DNA from 4 places in the Streptomyces sp. NPDC002793 genome. Region 1 is predicted to be linked to each of the others. Evidence: riboswitches for the same ligand, from Rfam matches in the RefSeq annotation. Region 1 holds a riboswitch; each other region holds the start of a gene.
What was found. Region 1 has a riboswitch for cyclic di-AMP ahead of ABT001_RS33240 (transglycosylase SLT domain-containing protein). Riboswitches for the same ligand answer to the same signal wherever they lie in the genome.
Positions count from the first base shown of each region.

Region 1 (4,696 bases):
TGTCCTCGGGGGGCTCCGGGGCGGGCGGCTCCTCGACGGGGCGGTGCGAGGGGGCGGCGGAGCGGGGCGTGCCCGCCCAGCGTCCGCGCAGGGCGACGAGCACCGCCATGGCGATGGCGAGCAGCAGCAGCGAGACGGAGGTGGCCGCCTCGGGGGACTCCTGGAGGAGTAGGTACACCTGCAGGGGAAGGGTCTGGGTGGTGCCCGGCAGATTGCCGGCGAAGGTGATGGTCGCCCCGAACTCGCCCAGCGCCCGGGCCCAGGTCAGCGCCGCGCCCGCGGCCAGACCGGGGGCGACCATGGGCAGGGTCACCGTGAAGAACACACGCACGGGGGAGCCGCCCAGGGAGGCGGCCGTCTCCTCGTAGCGTGGATGCAGGCCACCCAAGGCGCCTTCGAGGCTGATGACGAGGAACGGCATCGCGACGAAGGTCGCGGCGAGGACCGTGCCCGAGGTGTGGAACGGCAGGGTGATGCCGAACGTGTCCTCCAGCCAGGGCCCGAGGAGCCCCCGCCGCCCGAAGGCGAGGAGCAGGGCCACACCGCCGACGGTCGGCGGCAGCACCATCGGCAGCAGGACGAGCGAGCGTACGAGGGCCTTGCCGGGGAAGTCGACGCGGGCCAGCACCCAGGCCAGGGGCACGCCCAGCACGAGCGAGAGCCCGAGCGCCCAGGCCGAGACGAGCAGTGACAGCTTCAGGGCCTGTGTGGTCCCGGGACTGGTCAGATGGGTGCCGAGCTCACCCCAGGACGTCCGTGCCAGGACGCCGGCCAGCGGCAGCACCAGGAACGCGACGGCGAGCAGTGCGGGGATCGCCAGGGCGAGCGGGGTGCGGGGGCCGGACGGGCGGCGGCGGAGCTGTTTCAACGCGTTCCCCTACGGGTCCGGCCAGGCCGGGTCATGGTTTCTGGAAGCCCGCGGCCTGGAGGATCCTCTGCGCCTCGGGTGTGGACAGCCAGGACACGAAGGCGGCCGCGGCCCCGGCGTCACCGGACGACTTCAGTGTCGCGGCCGGATAGGACGCGATGGCGTTCTGCGCGTCGGGGATGTCGATCGCGTCGACCTTGCCGGTGGCGGCGGCATCCGTCCGGTAGACGAGGCCGGCATCCGCCTCGCCGAGCTCGATCTTGCTGAGGACGGCTCGGACGTTGGGTTCCTGGGACACCGGCTTCACGTCGATCCCCTGGGCGTCCAGGACCTGCCGGCCGTAGCGGCCGACGGGGACCTCGGGGGCGGCCAGGACCACCTTGAGGGCGGGATCGGCGAGATCCGCGAGGCCGAGGACCTTCTCGGGGTTTCCTCGGCCGGTGGCGATGACCAGACGGTTCCTCGCGATGACCGTCGGCTTGCCGGTGTCCGCCGAAAGCCCGTCCATCGTCCTGGTGTCGGCGGTGACCAGGGCGTCGGCGGGAGCGCCCTGCCTCACCTGGGCGGCGAGTTCCTGCGACCCGGCGAAGGAGAAGGTGACCTCCGTGCCGGGGTGCTCCTTCTCGTACGCGGCACCGGCCGTCGCGAAGACGTCGGTCAGCGAGGAAGCGGCGAGCACGGTCAGCTCGGTGTCCGGCGCGGCGGAGTCGTTGCCGTCGTCGCTGCCGCACGCGGCCAGGGTGGCGAGCAGTGCCACCGACAGGGCCGCGGCCCCGGTCCGGCGGCCGGTGAGGGGGAAGGGCATCGGAGAACTCCTCGGTGGGGGCCGTCGCGTCAGGCGCGGTCGATGTGCACGCTGGTCGACTTCACCCGGGCCGTGGCCCGCATGCCGACCTCGAGCCCCAGCTCCTCGACGGCTTCCCGGGTGAGGAGGGAGACGAGGCGGTGCGGGCCGGCCTGGATCTCGACCTGGGCCGCGATGTCACCGAGCTTCACCGCGGTGACGATGCCGGGGAAGGCGTTCCGCGCGGAGGTGTAGGGGACTTCGTCCTCGCCGGGGCCGACCTGGGCGACCTCGACCGAGAAGGCGGCCAGATCACGGCCGTCGATGAGACGGCGCCCGGCTTCGTCGCGATGGGTCGCGACCCTGCCGGCGTCCGCCCAGCGGCGGGTGGTGTCCGGGCTCACGCCGAGGAGACGTGCCGCCTGACCGATGGTGTAGGACTGCATGTGCGACACGATATGGGGATCACGGGCGCATGTGCAATGTATGTGAGCACAGTGCCTGGCAGATGCGAGGTGTCGTTGAGGGTGTACCTCGCAGTGGGGCTGTAGAGGCCATGGCTCCACCGGCATCCACTTGCGGTTTGCCTAGATGGGGTCAGTTATGGGTTTTATGCCCGATTTAATCTAGTTTTATTGAATTCATCCCGTAATCCATAAAAGGTCATTTCGTGCGACCCGCACCCCTTCTCTCTGGAGCAAAACGCCCGAATCGGACTCGGTGACGAGGGTCACTTCGCGCGCCCCGGACGCACGGGCGCGGCAGTCGGTTCCCTTCTGTGCCAACGGGAATGCCCGGCTCGGTGTGGGGTGGATTACATGAATTCCCATGAATCGATCTTGCGGGGGAATTGTGATCACCGCGCCAGGCTTGTTCCTTTCCCTATTTCTCGCCTACGGTCGCCATCACTCCGGGCGGAACGCCGAATCCTGCCGCCGTCCGGTTACCCGACCACTTCTTCGTACGGCAGGAGCGGGGGACCCAAGTAAGTGCCGATCCGGTTACCGGAGCGGCTCGGGGTGAAGTCGCATTCGTATGCGGCCGGGCATCTCCAGCCCGAACCCGACAGCTCACTTCGCAGGCGACGGAGAGGAATCCAGCATGCCCGAAAATGGTAAGCACCGTCGTTTCAGGACCAGTTCGCTGACTCGCGGCATCATCGCCGTGACCACGGGTGGAGCCGCCCTTGCCCTTCCGGTGATCGGCGCGACCGGCGCATTCGCCGCTCCGGCCCAGCCGGCCGCGGTCGAAAAGGCGGCGACGTCTACTGCCGTGTCCGGCAAGGGAATTGCCGCACAGAAGTCCGAGACCGCCACCTATTCCGTGGTCGCGGGTGACACTCTTGCCAAGATCGCGCGCGAGCATTCCGTGAGCGGTGGCTGGAAGGCTCTGTACGAGGACAATCAGAAGATCGTCGGCGGAAACCCCGACCTGATTCTTCCCGGTCTTCAGCTGACCATCGGCGCCGACGCCGACAACAAGTCGGCGGACAAGGCGGAGAAGGCCGAATCCAAGGCCTCCGCCTCGTCCGGCCGCGCCGATCGCTCAGAGCGTACGAGCGACACCGTCGCCGCCGAGGGCGCGCCGGCGGCCGAGGCCGTTCCGGCCGCCGAACCGGCCGCGTACACGGACGACCTCGACGGCTGGATCAAGGAGTCGCTGGCCGTCATGGCCGAGCACGGCATCCCCGGCAGCTACGACGGCATCCACCGCAACATCATCCGCGAGTCCGCCGGCGACCCGCTGGCCATCAACAACTGGGACTCCAACGCCGCTGCGGGCATCCCGTCCAAGGGCCTGCTCCAGGTCATCGACCCGACCTTCCAGGCCTACCACGTGCCCGGTACGTCGACGGACAGCTACGACCCGGTCGCCAACATCACGGCCGCGTGCAACTACGCCGCGGACAGGTACGGCTCGATCGACAACGTCTTCGGGGCCTACTGAGTCCTCGCGGAGGCGGAACCGCTGACGCACGGGCGTGTGACAGAGGGACAGGACTGACGGGTGGTGCGGGTTCGGCGGAACCCGCACCACCCGTCAGTCGTCTCCGGGGTACGCCGTGCCGGGCGGCCGGAGCACCGGCGACAGGCCGGGCGGAGCCCGGGTGACTGGTCTCGTACAGCTTCGTCGTCCATACTGCCCGCCGTGGAGCAGCGCATAGATTCGAAGATCAAGTCCGAGTTCGCCGCGGGTACAGACCCGGCGTACATCCCCGGCCTGACGGCCCCTGCCCCCGCGCGGACGGAGGCGGAAGCGGAGAAGACGGCGGCGACCGAGGGCACCCCGGAGGAAGCGGCCGTGGACGCGCAGGCCGAGGAGGCCGTGGACGATTCCACGGCTGCCGAGGACGCGACCCCGGACGAGGCCCCGGCTGACGAGGCGACCCCGGACGAGGCCCCGGCTGACGAGGCGACCCCGGACGAGGCCCCGGCTGACGAGGCGACCCCGGACGCCGAGGCCGCCCGCAAGGAGGACGGGCCCGTCTTCGAGGTCAGCGACCGGCGAGGGTCCATCAAAGTGGACGCCGAGGGCGTCCGCTTCCGGCTCGACGACCAGGAGGCGGAGTTCGACTGGTCCGAGATCGGCGCGGTCGAGGTCAAGACCGGCCGTTTCGGGCGCCGGTTCACCGTGACCGTCCACCTGTCGAGCCGCCGGTGGTTCAACGCCGAGGTCGAGGCCGCCGCCCGGAGTGACCTGAAGACGTGGACGGCCGAACTCGACGAGGCGCTGGACGCCTACTTCGAAGAGGCCTGACCCCCGTCATGGCCGAGGCCGCGTACCGGGCCGCCCGCCGGCCCGGTACGCGGCATGCCCCGGGGCCTTCAGGCGCCCGCTGACGGGTCGAGCACCACGGAGCGGGTCAGATGGCGCGGCAGGTCGGGATCGAGACCGCGGGCCGCCGCGCGGGCGATCGCCAGCCGCTGCACCCGGACCAGGTCGGCCAGCGGGTCCAGGCCGCTCTCCACCCAGCGGGCCCCGGTCGCCAGCACCTGCTCCCGCAGCCCCTCCGGGGCGGCGCCGAACATCCAGGTCGCCGTGCC
Region 1 covers NZ_JBEOVL010000063.1:19,072-23,767, reverse strand. The annotation lists gene ABT001_RS33255 (ABC transporter permease) at 1-868, opposite strand, end outside; gene modA (molybdate ABC transporter substrate-binding protein) at 900-1,673, opposite strand; gene ABT001_RS33245 (TOBE domain-containing protein) at 1,703-2,098, opposite strand; cyclic di-AMP (ydaO/yuaA leader) riboswitch at 2,571-2,751, shown strand; gene ABT001_RS33240 (transglycosylase SLT domain-containing protein) at 2,754-3,599, shown strand; gene ABT001_RS33235 (hypothetical protein) at 3,801-4,409, shown strand; gene ABT001_RS33230 (SIS domain-containing protein) at 4,478-4,696, opposite strand, start outside.

Region 2 (4,696 bases), on a different contig from region 1:
AAGCGGGACGGACGGCGAGGGGGCGCGGCCGGGAACGTCCGTTCCCGGCGGCCCGTGCGCGCGCTGCCCGCGCTGATGATCTGCGCCGGGGTGGTCTTCGACCTCCTGACGCCGACGGAGGTCACCGCCGTGCCGCTCTTCGCGGCCGCTCCGCTGATCGCCGCCCCGTTCTACTCACTGGCCGGCACGGTGCGGGTCGGTGTGGCCTCGATCCTCGTCCTGCTCGCCATCCGGATCTCGGACGGCATGCTCGCCGCGGTCGTGCCGCTCACCGACCTCCTCACCCTGTGCACCGTCGCGGCGCTCTCGCTCGTCATCAACCGCGTCGTACGCCGCGGGAACGAGCAGCTGGCCTCGGCCCGGGTCATCGCGGAGACGGCGATGCGCGCGGTGCTGCCGACGCCCGAGGACCGGATCGGCGGGCTGCAGGTCGCCGCGAGGTACGAGGCGGCGCAGGCGGACGAGTTCGTGGGCGGCGACCTGTACGCCGTCGCCGACACTCCGTACGGCGTGCGCCTGGTCCTCGGTGACGTACGGGGCAAGGGGCTGGACGCCGTGGCGGCCGTGGCCGTCGTGATCGGGGCGTTCCGGGAGGCCGCGGAACAGGAGCTGTCGCTGGAGGGCGTGGTCCAGCGGCTGGAGCGGGCGCTGGCCCGTGAGGGCTCGCGGCGGGGCGGATTCGACACCGTGGAGGGGTTCGTGACCGCAGTCCTCGCGGAGATCCCGACCGGTTCGGACACGGTGCGGGTGGTCAACCGCGGTCACCCCGAACCGCTCGTGCTGCACGCGGACGGGGCGCTGGACGTGCTGTCGCCGACCGTGCCCGCGCTGCCGCTCGGGATGGGGCTGGGTGTGTGGCCGGACCGGTCGGACGAGTGGACGCTGCCGGCCGGTGCGATGTTCCTGGCGTTCACGGACGGGCTGTCCGAGGCGCGGGACGCGCACGGTGTCTTCTACGACCCGGCGGCCCGGCTGCGTGGCCGACTCTTCCCGGGGCCCGAGGAGCTGCTGTCCGCTCTCACCGACGACGTACGGCTGCACACCGGCGGCCGGTCGACGGACGACCTGGCGCTCCTCGCGGTCGGGCGTCCCGCGCGGGGGCAGCAGGAGCGGCGGACGACCGTGAAGATCGTGCGGCGGGACAGTGAATGACCGGTCGCGACAGTCGGTAGTCGAAGGACCCCGCTCCGCATAACATTTGACGCACCGTCAGAAACTGGCGTGTGGGTGAGGGGCACTCAAGTGGCCCGTTTGCGCCCGGTTGACCCCTGAAAGTCCACGCCGGAGCGGGGAATGATCTGCCGGAACAGCTTGGAATCGGACCCGGGTGTCTATTAACGTTCGATAACGCAGCGCGGTTGTACCTGTCGTCGCAAGAGGCGGCACCGTGCGCAGCGCCGAATTCCGCAAGGGAACCGGGGAACCACCTACATGGGGTGAATCGGACACCTGTGTCTCGCGAGAGACGAAGGGGCCCGTAGGAGACCTTCCTGCTCCGAACCCGTCAGCTAACCCGGTAGGCGAGAAGGAAGGAAAGGAGTGCGCCCACGTGGCGTCCAATCAGCCTGCCCCCGAGGCACCGTCATCCTTCAGGACCGGAAGTCTCGGTGATGAGGGCAGGACTTGGGAGGAATGGAACCCCACCGAGGAGTCCATCCGTCCCGTACGCGGCCGGCACCGCGTGGCCAAGCAGCGCGGTCTCGCCCGTAGCTCCACCGTCCTCGGCGTCGGTGTCATAGCGGCCGTCGGAGCGGGTGGCATGGCCACCGCCCAGAGCAAGCCGCCGGTCTCCATCTCTCTTCCCGATTCCATCGCGGACAATCTCCCCGACGCCAAGTCCCTGCCCGGCGTCGGTGCGTTCATGTCCGACGATTCCGACTCGGACCACGAGACCGTCGCCGCGTCCTCCCCGCTCACCACCGCCGGCATCACCGCCGCCGAGGCCGAGCAGGGCACCACCGACGCCGGCGAGGCGCTGCGCGCCCGCATCCTCCAGCAGGCCGAGCAGCAGCAGGCCGGAGCCGACGCCCAGGCCAAGGCCGCGGAGGAGCAGGCGGCGATCGAGGCGGCCGCGGCCCAGGCGGCGCAGCAGCAGAGCGACGCCGAGGCCGAGGCGGCAGCGAAGAAGAAGGCGGCGGAAGAAGCGGCGAAGAAGAAGGCGGAGGCCGAGCGCCTCGCCAAGCTCGCCGCGAGCTACGCCGTCCCGACCTCCTCGTACTACATCAGCTCCACCTTCGGCCAGTCCGGTTCGATGTGGTCCTCGGGCCACCACACCGGGCTGGACTTCGCGGCTCCGACGGGCACCCCGGTCAAGGCCGTCCACAGCGGCACGGTGAAGTCGGCCGGCTGGTCCGGCTCGTACGGCTACCGCACGGTCCTGGAACTCGACGACGGCACCGAGGTCTGGTACTGCCACCAGTCGTCGATGGACGTGTCCGCCGGTCAGCGGGTCACCACCGGCGAGACCATCGGCCGCGTCGGTGCGACCGGCAACGTGACCGGCGCGCACCTGCACCTGGAGATCCACACCGCGGACGGCTCGGGCATCGACCCGATGAGCTGGCTGCGCGGCAAGGGCCTCACGATCTGAGCCCTCGTGACCCCGGCGGCCCTGACGCACGACCCCCCGACGTCAGGGCCGCCGGCCTGTCCGGGGCCGGTGAGCGCCCGGGGCGTCGTCCCCTGGAGCCGCCCAGCCGGTCGGAATAGTTGCCTGAGCCGACCGGTTGTCCATGGGCATGACGTCTCTGCGCCCGCTCGGTTCGTCGAGCCTCAAGGTCTTCCCCCTCGCCCTCGGCGGCAACGTCTTCGGCTGGACGGCCGACGAGGAGCAAACCTTCGCCGTCCTCGACGCCTACGTGGCGGCGGGCGGCAACTTCATCGACACCGCCGACTCCTACTCGGCCTGGGCCCCGGGCAACGAGGGCGGTGAGTCGGAGACCCTGATCGGCAGGTGGCTGGCGGCCCGCTCCCGCCGCGACGACGTCGTCATCGCCACCAAGGTCGGCGCACACCCCGCGTACAAGGGGCTCTCGCCCACCACCGTGAAGCAGGCGGCCGAGGCGTCGCTGCGCCGGCTCGGCACCGACCACATCGACCTCTACTACACGCACTTCGACGACGAGAGCGTCCCCGTCGAGGAGATCATCACCGCCCTCGACCAGCTGGTGAAGGCCGGCACGGTGCGGGAGATCGCCGCCTCCAACATCAGCCCCGAGCGGCTCCAGGCCTCGCTGGACTTCTCCGAGCGCGAGGGCCTCGCCCGGTACGTGGCCCTGCAGCCGCACTACAACCTTGTCTCGCGCGACACCTACGAGGGCGCGCTCCAGGACACGGCGGCCGGGGCCGGCCTCGCCGCGGTCCCGTACTTCGCACTCGCCGCGGGCTTCCTCACCGGCAAGTACCGTCCGGGGGCGGCCGTCGAGAGCGCACGCGCCGAAGGCGCGGGCAAGCACCTGGAGACCGAGCGCGGACGCAAGGTGCTCGCGGCGCTCGACAGGATCGCCCAGGAACACGACGCCGAGATCGCCACGGTCGCCCTCGCCTGGCTGGCCGCCCGGCCGACCGTGACCGCACCGATCGCCTCCGCGCGTACGGTCGGACAGCTGCCGGCGCTGGTCGCGGTCGGCGAGCTGCGGCTGACCGAGCAGCAGGTGACGGAGCTGACCGAGGCGTCAGCCTGACCCTCTAACCGGGCGGTACGCGGTGCCCTCCGTCCTCCCGGTACGGGTTGTGGCCGCCGTAGTGCCGGTGCGGGGCGAGGAGATGCCCCGGAGGCGGCCCGCCGTGGGCGAACTGCCGGGGGAACTGCGGCGGGCCTGGCGGCCGGTGGGCCCGCAGCCGGCCCGTCGCGTGGGCCGCGTACATCAGGGCCGGACCCGCGATGTCCCGGCGCTGCCAGAGGTGGTGCAGCAACTCCTGCTCGCGTACGGCGAAGTCGTCCCCCGCCCCGTCGTGACGTGCCCTCCGGCGCAGCATGGCCAGCGAAGTCGCGAACGACTCGTACTCCGCGACGGCACGGGCCGCGGCCCGGCCCCGGGCGCGGTCCGGGTGGCCGTTCCAGTACCTGGCCATGTCCCGGGCCACGCCCCGTGCCCGCATCGAGGCCAGTGCGAGCGGCTCCGCGGAGCCCAGCCAGCCCGCCGCCGCGTACACCGGCAGTTCGGTGGAGAGCGTGCGCAGCTCCCGCCGGCGCGCCCAGACGGCCAGCCAGGTCACCAGACCGAAGGCCGGCACCATGAACGCGCCGTACACCGCGTAGAAGCCGTACGGGCCGAAGGACGACGAGCCGTTCCACAGGGCGTGCATGCCCATGGCGAGGACGAGTCCGAGCAGCGGCAGGACGATCCGGCGCACCCGGTGGCGTGCGCCGCCGAGCGCCGCGAGGCCGAAGCCGATGCCGGAGAGCACCGTGAACAGGGGGTGCGCGAACGGCGACATCACCACCCGGACGAAGAACGTCCCCACCGTCACGGAGGCGAAGCCCGTGGTCCCGAGCTGCTGGTCCTCGCCGAAGGCGTTGCCCAGGTAGAGGATGTTCTCGGTGAAGGCGAAGCCGGTCGCGGTGAATCCGGCGACCACGATGCCGTCGACGATCCCGCCGAACTGCCGTCTGCGGAAGAGGAAGATCAGCAGGACCGCGACGGCTTTCGCGATCTCCTCGACGACCGGGGCGACGACGGTGGCCCCGAGGGTG
Region 2 covers NZ_JBEOVL010000005.1:16,601-21,296, reverse strand. The annotation lists gene ABT001_RS06265 (PP2C family protein-serine/threonine phosphatase) at 1-1,152, shown strand, start outside; cyclic di-AMP (ydaO/yuaA leader) riboswitch at 1,386-1,538, shown strand; gene ABT001_RS06260 (M23 family metallopeptidase) at 1,550-2,590, shown strand; gene ABT001_RS06255 (aldo/keto reductase) at 2,739-3,683, shown strand; gene ABT001_RS06250 (PrsW family intramembrane metalloprotease) at 3,688-4,696, opposite strand, start outside.
Region 2: it holds a riboswitch for cyclic di-AMP, as region 1 does, so the genes downstream of both, ABT001_RS06260 (M23 family metallopeptidase) here and ABT001_RS33240 (transglycosylase SLT domain-containing protein) in region 1, are expected to answer to the same signal.

Region 3 (4,696 bases), on a different contig from region 1:
GCTCTGCGTGGCCAAGGCCCTCTCCGGAGGCTACGTGCCGGTCGGCGCGACGCTCGGCAAGGACTGGATCTTCAAGCGCGTCTACTCGTCGATGGACCGGGTCCTCGTCCACTCCGCGAGCTTCGGATCCAACGCCCAGGCCATGGCGGCCGGGCTCGCCGTCCTCGCCGTCATGGAGCAGGAGGAGACCGTTGCGAACGCCCGTCGCACGGGGGATCTGCTGCGCGAACGGCTGACCGCGCTCATCGACCGCTACGAGCTGCTGCACGAGGTGCGCGGCCGGGGTCTGATGATCGGCATCGAGTTCGGCCGGCCGACGTCCCTCAAGCTCCGTGGCCGCTGGACGATGCTGCAGGCCGCCCGTAAGGGGCTCTTCGCGCAGATGGTGGTGGTGCCGCTGCTGCAGAAGCACCGGATCCTCACCCAGGTCTCCGGCGACCATCTGGAGGTGATCAAGCTGATCCCGCCTCTGGTCATCGGGGAACCGGAGGTCGATCGCTTCGTGACCGCCTTCACCGCCGTGATGGACGACGCGCACAGCGGGGGCGGGCTGATGTGGGACTTCGGCAGGACCCTGGTGAAACAGGCGGTCGCCAACCGCTGAGGCCGATCGGAATTTGCCCCTGAGGCAAGTTATTTGCCTCAGGGGAAAGATCCTGGCCCAATGGAGGAATGAATCCTCCTGACGGTGGGGTGGCCGACGAAATCCCTGGGATCGCTCCGCGCCTACGCGATCTGCGCCGTAATCGCGGCCTGACCCTGGAGGCGGCGGCCGGCCGGGCCGCGCTCTCCCCGGCCCACCTCTCCCGTCTCGAGACGGGCCGGAGGCAGCCCTCGCTGCCGATGCTGCTGGGGCTCGCCCGTGTCTACGGTACGACCGTCTCGGAGCTCCTGGGTGAGATGCCCCCCGAACGTGACGCGATCGTCCGCGGCGGCCCGCTCGACGGCACGCCGGGCGGCGCGGGGGCGGGCGGCTGGCTCTACCGGCAGGCGGGCGGATCGGGCCGCGCCATGCAGGCCCTGCGCGTCCGCGTCCCGTACGGCACCGAGGGTGATCTCGTACGCGTGCACCCCGGGGAGGAGTGGCTGTACGTCCTCGACGGCCGGCTGCGGGTCGTACTCGGGGAGACCGTGCACGACCTCGATCCGGGTGACAGCGCGCACTTCGACTCGCTGACCCCGCACCGGATCGCGGCCCTCGACACCGGTGGGGCACGCCTGCTCTTCGTCCACACCCTGCTGCAGAGCCCCGCCGCCGAGCTGTGCCTGGGCAGCGGGGTCCACCGGGTCTGATCCCGCCGCCCACCCCCTCACCGCGCACCCCTCCCGAACGTCCCACCGGGCGCCCCTCACCGGGCATCCGCCGCCACCCGGCCCGAGCGGCCGGAAGAGAGGACCGTCATGTCCGATTCGGAGTACTACGACCCGCTCACCCCGCGCACGGCGAAGAGTGCGGACAGCCAGGAGCGGCGGATGCCCCGCGGTGTCGTGATCCGGCTCTTCGCCTACCTCGTGGCCGGACACGTCATCGCGGCCTTCCTCTTTCTCCTCTTCACCGTGGCAGGCGAGGGCTGAGCCCCGGCGTCACACGCCCTCGACGAGGCGCTCCCGCAGTTTCGCGCGGGTCCCGTGGCTGATCTTCAGCCCTTCGAGGAGATAGCGGTCCGTGCTGCCCCATATCTCCTCGATGGTGGTGAACGCCGCGTCGAGGTATCCGGCGTGTGCGCCGAAGAGCGGATCGAGCAGCTCCATCACCTCGTCGGACATCCCCGCCGACGAGGTGTCGCTGCGCCGCACCCTGTACCGGCGGTGCGCGTCGTTCGACTTGAGGTAGTCGGCCTCGATGGCCTCCTTCTCGACGCCGACGGCGAGCAGCGAGATCGCGATCGACAGCCCGGCCCGGTCCTTGCCCGCCGCGCAGTGCATCAGCGCCGGAACGCTGTCCTCGGCCAGCGCGTGCAGGACGCGGCTGTGTTCGGCGGTGCGGTCCCTGATGATCGAGCGGTACGAGGAGACCATGCGCTCCGTTCCCTTGCCGTCGGCCAGGATCGAGCGGAGCTGCTGGATGTTCCCGTCGCGCACCAGCCGCCAGAACTCCGCGCCGTCGGCGGGGTCGGAGAGGGGAATGCTGACGTTCCGGACGCCCGGCAGCTCCACGTCGTACCCGTCGAGCTTGTGGTCGGCGGCGTTGCGGAAGTCGAAGACCGTGTGCAGGCCGAGCCCGGCGAGGAAGGCGGTGTCGGTCTCGGTGGCATGGGCGAGGTGGCCGCTGCGGAAGAGGCGCCCGTACCGGACGGTGCGACCGTCCACGGTCGGAAGCCCGCCGACGTCACGGAAGTTGCGGACACCGGTCAGGCCGGCCTCGGTCGGTTCGGGGCCGGTGGGCGGGACCTCTGGCAGCTGCGTCACAAGGGCTCCTGTGAGTGTCGGGCGTCGGCGCCGCTCGCCGACGGGGGCACGTCCGCGACGATACGACACGGCCGCAACGGGCAACCGTTCATGCTCCTGTTACATCGGTCCGGGTGGCCGGTCGACGCCGAAGGCGTGTCCGTATTGGCGCATTTAGCAGAACATGCCCCGCTTATGGGGGAGATGGGTTGCGGTGGGTGAGCGGGATCATATCCGTGACGGTGCGTGGTGAAGGGGCCGGAGGGTATTCCGGACGCCGTGCGGAAAGCCAAGATCCGTAATCCACGGAGTGTGACGGGAATTCCGCACCGGAAATGAAGCGTGGATTCCGGTTGGCGATCAGTGGCTTGTTCACGGCGTCCCGGCTCGCCTACGGTCACCCTCAATCCGGACGGAACGCCTAATCCTGCCGCCGCCCGGAATCCGCACCGACTCACGTGTGGCAGGAACGGGGGAACCAGGTAGGCCGCCGGCCGGAGGGATCCGTACGGCTAGGGGTAAAGCCGCGCACCGCGCGGCCGGGCATCTCCAGTCCGAACCCGACAGCTCACCTCGTAGGCGCCGGAGAGGAATTCCCCATGCCCGCACAAGGCAAGCACCGTCGTCCGAAGTCCGGCCCGATCGCCCGAGGCGTCCTCGCCGCAGGGACCGGCGGCGCCGTTCTCGCCCTCCCGCTGCTCGGCGCCACCGGCGCCCATGCCGCCGAGCAGGCCGCGCCGGCCGTCACGTCCGCCTCGCAGAGCGCCCCCGCCTCGGCGGCGAAGAGCTCCGCGAAGACCTACTCCGTGGTCTCCGGCGACTACCTGGCGAAGATCGCGGCCGACAAGAAGGTCAAGGGCGGCTGGCAGAAGCTGTACCAGGACAACCGTGACGTCGTCGGCGAGAACCCGAGCCTGATCATTCCGGGCATGAAGCTGACCCTCGGCGCCAAGGCGTCCGGATCCGCCGAGAAGTCCACCGAGGCCGCGCCCTCCAAGGCCGCCCCCTCGGCCCCGAAGGCCGCCGCTCCGGTCGAGAAGCAGGCCGCGGCCGAGGAGACGGCCGCGAAGACCACCGACTCCGGTGCGTCGGAGAGCGACAGCTCCGGCTGGGCGACCCCGGTCGAGAACGCCAACGTCACCACCCAGTACCGCGCGTCCGGTGCCAGCTGGTCCAGCGGCTACCACACGGGCTCCGACTTCCAGGCGGCCTCCGGCACCGGTGTCCGGTCCATCGGCCCGGGCACCGTGGTCTCCGCCGGCTGGAGCGGCTCCTACGGCAACGAGGTCGTCGTCCAGCACAGCGACGGCATGTACTCCCAGTACGCCCACCTGTCCTCGCTCGGGGTCTCGGCCGGCCAGAGCGTCACCGGCGGCCAGCAGCTCGGCCTCTCCGGCTCCACCGGCAACTCCACCGGCCCGCACCTCCACTTCGAGGTCCGGACCGGCCCGAGCTACGGCTCGGACGTCGACCCGATCGCCTACCTGCGGTCGCACGGCGTCTCCATCTGAGACACGCCACCCGGGGACGGGAAGAGGGGCGGTGCGCGCGGCGCACCGCCCCTCTTCCTTATTCCGGCTTTACCAAAAACTGACCGGGTGGTCTTTCTCACCCACCGTCAACCCCATATTACGGTCGCGTAGGTCACATTCGAAGGTGCAGGATAAGCACTTGTGGCAGACGATTCGAGAAAAAATCAACGAGGCATCATCGGGTCGTACGCAGCGATTGGCGACAGCTTCACCGAGGGCGTCGGAGACCCCGGCCCCGACGGGAGGCTCGTCGGCTGGGCGGACCGGTTCGCGGTTCTCCTCGCGGACCAGCTCCCGGTACCCGATGCGGTGGTCGGCCCCGCGGACGACCCGCACGGGAATTTCCGGTACGCCAATCTCGCCGTACGCGGACGCCTCCTCGACCAGATAGTCGAGGAACAGGTCCCCCGCGCCAAGGAGCTGGCACCTGACCTGGTGAGCTTCTGCGCGGGCGGCAACGACATCCTCCGTCCCGGGTCCGACCCGGACGACGTGGCGGAACGCTTCGAGCGCGCGGTGGCCGAGCTGACCCGGTCGGTCGGCACCGTCATGGTCACCACCGGCTTCGACACCCGTGGTATCCCCGTGCTCAAGCACCTGCGGGGCAAGATCGCCATGTACACCGCGCACGTCCGGTCCATCGCCGACCGTTACGACTGCCCGGTGCTGGACCTGTGGTCCCTGCGCTCCGTGCAGGACAGGCGGGCCTGGGACAGCGACCGGCTGCACCTCTCGCCGGAGGGACACACCCGGGTCGCGCTGCGCGCGGCCCAGGT
Region 3 covers NZ_JBEOVL010000035.1:4,764-9,459, forward strand. The annotation lists gene ABT001_RS27390 (aspartate aminotransferase family protein) at 1-604, shown strand, start outside; gene ABT001_RS27395 (helix-turn-helix domain-containing protein) at 673-1,293, shown strand; gene ABT001_RS27400 (DUF6126 family protein) at 1,402-1,575, shown strand; gene ABT001_RS27405 (tyrosine-protein phosphatase) at 1,585-2,409, opposite strand; cyclic di-AMP (ydaO/yuaA leader) riboswitch at 2,826-2,983, shown strand; gene ABT001_RS27410 (M23 family metallopeptidase) at 2,988-3,899, shown strand; gene ABT001_RS27415 (SGNH/GDSL hydrolase family protein) at 4,062-4,696, shown strand, end outside.
Region 3: it holds a riboswitch for cyclic di-AMP, as region 1 does, so the genes downstream of both, ABT001_RS27410 (M23 family metallopeptidase) here and ABT001_RS33240 (transglycosylase SLT domain-containing protein) in region 1, are expected to answer to the same signal.

Region 4 (4,696 bases), on a different contig from region 1:
TCGGCGAGCTTGCCGGTCTCGACGGAGCCGATCTCCCGGTCCAGGCCCTGGGCGACCGCGGGGTTGATGGTGTATTTGGCTACATAGCGACGTGCCCGGTGGTTGTCGGCGGGGCCGTCCCCCGGGAGGGCACCACGACGCCGCTTCATCACGTGGGCGGTCTGCCAGGTACGCAGGATCACCTCGCCTATGCGGCCCATCGCCTGGGAGTCGGAGGAGATGATCGAGATGGCCCCGAGGTCATGGAGGATGTCCTCGGCGGCGATGGTCGAGGGCCGGATCCGGGACTCGGCGAAGGCGAGGTCCTCCGGCACGGTGGGGTTGAGGTGGTGGCAGACCATCAGCATGTCGAGGTGCTCCTCGATCGTGTTGACGGTGTGCGGCCGGGTCGGATTGGTGGAGCTGGGCAGGACGTACGGCTCCGAGACCACGCTGATGATGTCGGGCGCGTGCCCGCCACCCGCGCCCTCGGTGTGGTACGCGTGGATGGAACGCCCGGCGATGGCTGCCAGCGTGTCGGCGACGAATCCGGCCTCGTTGAGCGTGTCCGTGTGAATGGCCAACTGGGCGCCGGTCTCCTCGCACACGCCCAGGCAGGCGTCGATGACGGCGGGGGTCGCACCCCAGTCCTCATGGATCTTGAAACCCAGCGCTCCGGCTCGCAGTTGGGAGTGCATGGCCTCCCGGGACATCGTGTTGCCCTTGCCGAGCAGCCCGATGTTGACCGGGTAACCGTCGAGCGCCTCGAACATCCGGGCGAGGTGCCAGGGGCCCGGAGTGATCGTGGTGGCCTTGGTCCCTTCGGCTGGACCCGTGCCCCCGCCGACGAGCGTGGTGATCCCGGAGGAGAGCGCCTGGTCGACGAGGGTCGGCGAGATGAAGTGGACGTGCGCGTCGATGGCGCCGGCGGTGATGAACTTGCCGTTCCCCGCGATGATCTCGGTCTCCGGCCCGATGACGAGGTCGGGATGGACACCGTTCATCGTGTCCGGGTTGCCGGCCTTGCCGATCCCGGTGATCCGGCCGTCGCGGATACCGATGTCGGCCTTGACGACGCCCCAGTGGTCGATGATGACGGCGCCGGTGACGACGGTGTCGGGGGCACCTTCGGCGCGGGTGGTCCGCGCCTGGCCCATCGATTCACGGATCACCTTGCCACCGCCGAACACGGCTTCGTCACCGGCCCGTCCGGGTCCGCCGGCCCGGTCCTCCTCTATCTCGACGACGAGGTCGGTGTCGGCGAGCCTGATGCGGTCGCCGGTGGTGGGCCCGAAAAGATCGGCGTACACGGGGCGGCTGAGTTCAGGCATCGAGAGAACCTCCGGTGTCGCCGCGCAGTCCCGGGACGATGCGCAGGCCTGCGAGCGGGACGAGTTCGACATCGACGGGTATTCCGGGTTCGAAGCGCACGGCGGTTCCGGCGGCGATGTTCAGCCGCAGCCCGTGGGCGGCGCGGCGGTCGAAGTCCAGGCCGGTGTTGGCCTCGGCGAAGTGGTAGTGCGAGCCGACCTGCACGGGCCGGTCCGCTGCGTTGAGGACGGTGAGACGGGTGACGGGACGCCCCTCGTTGAGCGGCACCGGGTCCTTCGCGTACAGGAACTCTCCGGGAATCATCGGCCGCTCCCCCGTCAGACGATCGGGTCGTGGACGGTGACGAGCTTGGTTCCGTCCGGGAAGGTTGCCTCGACCTGGACGTCGTGGATCATCTCCGGTATGCCGTCCATGACGTCGTCGCGGGTGAGGACCTTCCTGCCGGAGGCCATCAGTTCGGCCACGGTCCGGCCGTCACGGGCACCTTCCAGAAGGTGGGACGTGATCAGCGCGATGGCCTCGGGGTGATTGAGCCGCAGTCCGCGCGCCCTGCGCTTCTCTGCGACATCGGCCGCCACATGGATGAGCAGGCGTTCCTGTTCGTGCGGAGTGAGTTGCACGCTTCCACCCTCTTCGTCTCCCGCCCGGTACCTGCCCCGGACGCAGCGGGACCCTATCCCGCCTTCAACACTCTGTTGAACGATGAAGAGGATTCCGCGACCAGGTATTGCACGTTAGGGCGGAAGTTTTTCCGGCGCGTTAACTGGCCTTTTACCGGTCCATGGAAATCGGCGCACGCCACGCCCACCTCAGGACGTCCGGCTCACGCATGCCCGGAAGCACCCCCGAACGGCACGAGGGCCACTCGCGCCCGCCGCCGACGATCCCGTCGTATACGGTGCGATCTTCGCGCCGCCGCGGCCCTGCTCGCCGCCGGCGCTCCCGGACACGGACATGCCCTGCCGGGCGCCCGGGTACTCATCCAGCAACCCGCCCCGGACGAGCCGGTGCAGGGCCGGCCCTCAGATCTCGAGATCCGGGCCCGGGAGTTGGAGCGCGAGCCGCTCACGGCCATGCCGGCCCGTCACACGGAGCGCTCCACACGGGAGATCAGCGCCGACACCGAACGGGACACCGTCCCCGACGCCCAGGCCGTCCCGGCGTACGGGCTGGTGGACCACGTCGTGGAGAACCGCACACCGTCCCAGCCGCCGTATCCCGCGAGGTGAACGCCCGATGCTCCCACCCCGGCTCCCGCCGCTCCCGGCACTGACCCGCGCCGAGGCCGAGTTCATCGACCGCTACCTGGAGGCTCTCGACCAGCTCGGCCGCATCAACCCCGCGCGCGGCAGCGACACGTACGGAGCGCTCCGAGCGGCTCAGGCTCTCGCGTCGCGGGCCGTCGCCCTCCGCGACGCGCTCGTCCTGATGCACGAGCGGGGCGAGTCGCAGATCCACGCGGACACCCTGGCCAGGGCCCTGCGACTGCTGGACGGGGAGCGTCGGGCGGGGCGGGTCGCCGTGCCTCCCGCGCCGTCGAGTTGAAGGTTTCCGGCCCTCGACTCGGGCCACCGGCGCGGTTTTCGACGCCCCTTCACGACACGCCCGACAGGACGATGAGATTCCCTCGCTCGATCGGCGTAGGACGTCCCCCTGTCGAGGGACAGCTCAACTTGCGCAGCGAGCGCGGACACTGAACGGAATCCATCGCTCCACCCCTGGTACACGGCTGGTCCGGTGCGGCCGCCGCGGCTTCGGGACCGCCGCGTCCACCCGATCGGATCAGTCGTGACGACTCTCACATATGCCCGCTTCAGCGAGGAAATCGGGCAGAGCGTGAGTAAAGATCCCTGGGACGACAAGCCCCCGCCACCGCGGCGGGGCGGTCCGGGCGGACGCCGAGTCCTGCCGCCGCCCGGATGCCTGGTCGACAGGAATGGATCGGCAGGAGTGGAGGACCCGAGCACAACGGGCCGACCGGACATCCGGACGGCCCTCGGGGTGAAGCCGCTTCGCGCGGCCGGGCAACTTCGCCAGCCCGAACCCGACAGGTCATCCTTCACAGGCGGCTGACGAAGGGTTGCGCATGACTGCGCAGGTTCATGTCCGCTCTCTTTTCGCCCGGGCCGGAACGGCCTCGGTTCTGACATTCGCCGTAGGAACGACCATGCTGGCCCCCGGTTTCGTGAACGACGCCGAGGCCGCCGCCCATTCGACCAAGGCGCTCAAGATCGCCGCGTCGAAGAAGGGCGCCCCCTACAGCTGGGGCGCCACGGGCCCCCATCGGTTCGACTGCTCAGGGCTCACGCTCTACTCGTTCAAGAAGGCCGGCAAGAAGCTACCCCGCACCGCTCAGCAGCAGTACAACAAGACCCGCCATATCTCCAGGTCGCAGCGGCAACGCGGCGACCTGGTCTTCTTCCACGCGGGCCGCAGCGTGTACCACGTCGGCATCTATGCCGGCGGCGGGAAGATCTGGCACTCGCCGAAGACCGGCGCCGTGGTCCGGCTGGAGAAGATCTGGTCCGGCAACGTCTGGTACGGGAGGGTCCGCTGACAGCCTCGGGCACCTGATTCAGTTCAGCAGGGGGCCGGTCACCAGGACGAGTCCCAATGCCGTGAGCGCCGCGCCGCTGCCGCCCTCGATCGCACGGGCGGTACGCGGCCGGCGCAGCCACCGGCCGAGGTGGTCCACCAGCAGGGCCACGGCGGGAAACCAGACGAGTGCGAGCAGGACGACCACCGAGGCCAGCAGCAGGGTCCTGGGCAGAGGCGCCTGGCCGTCGGGCACGAACTGGGGCAGGAGGCTCAGGAAGAGCACGGGCGCCTTCGGGTTGAGGGCGTTGGTGAGGAAGCCCTGGCGCAGCGAACGTCCGGGCCCTGACGGCGCCCTGCCCGCCGGCTCCTCCTCGTCAGCCGCTCCGGCGGTGACCGGCCGCCGCATCGCGTACAGGCCGCTGAGCCCGAGGTAGAGCACGTACGCGCCGCCGAGGAGCTGCACGGTGCGGAACAGTACGGGCATCGTCACCAGCACGGCGGCGAGGCCCGCGACCGCCAGCGCGGTGTGCACCAGAAGGCCTCCGGCGACCCCGACCGCGGTGGCCAGCCCGGACTGCCGGGATGCGAGCGCGTTGCGTACGACCACGGTGAAGTCGGCGCCGGGAAGCGCCACCATTCCCGCGGCCACGGCGACGAAGGCGAGCAGTTGTGCGTCCATGGGTCCACCCTGGCCCCGCCGGCCCTTTAACGTGTACTTGCAATCTTCTGGGTCTGCCAAAAGGAACGCTTAATGTACGACCCGACACGGCTGGCCGCTCTGGTGGCGGTGGCCGAGGCCGGCTCGATCACGCGGGCGGCCGCACGGCTGGGCTACACCGCGCCCGCG
Region 4 covers NZ_JBEOVL010000019.1:4,467-9,162, forward strand. The annotation lists gene ABT001_RS19900 (urease subunit alpha) at 1-1,310, opposite strand, end outside; gene ABT001_RS19905 (urease subunit beta) at 1,303-1,614, opposite strand; gene ABT001_RS19910 (urease subunit gamma) at 1,629-1,931, opposite strand; gene ABT001_RS36100 (ATP-dependent Clp protease proteolytic subunit) at 1,890-2,540, shown strand; gene ABT001_RS19920 (hypothetical protein) at 2,548-2,856, shown strand; cyclic di-AMP (ydaO/yuaA leader) riboswitch at 3,222-3,394, shown strand; gene ABT001_RS19925 (C40 family peptidase) at 3,398-3,868, shown strand; gene ABT001_RS19930 (LysE family translocator) at 3,887-4,528, opposite strand; gene ABT001_RS19935 (LysR family transcriptional regulator) at 4,601-4,696, shown strand, end outside.
Region 4: it holds a riboswitch for cyclic di-AMP, as region 1 does, so the genes downstream of both, ABT001_RS19925 (C40 family peptidase) here and ABT001_RS33240 (transglycosylase SLT domain-containing protein) in region 1, are expected to answer to the same signal.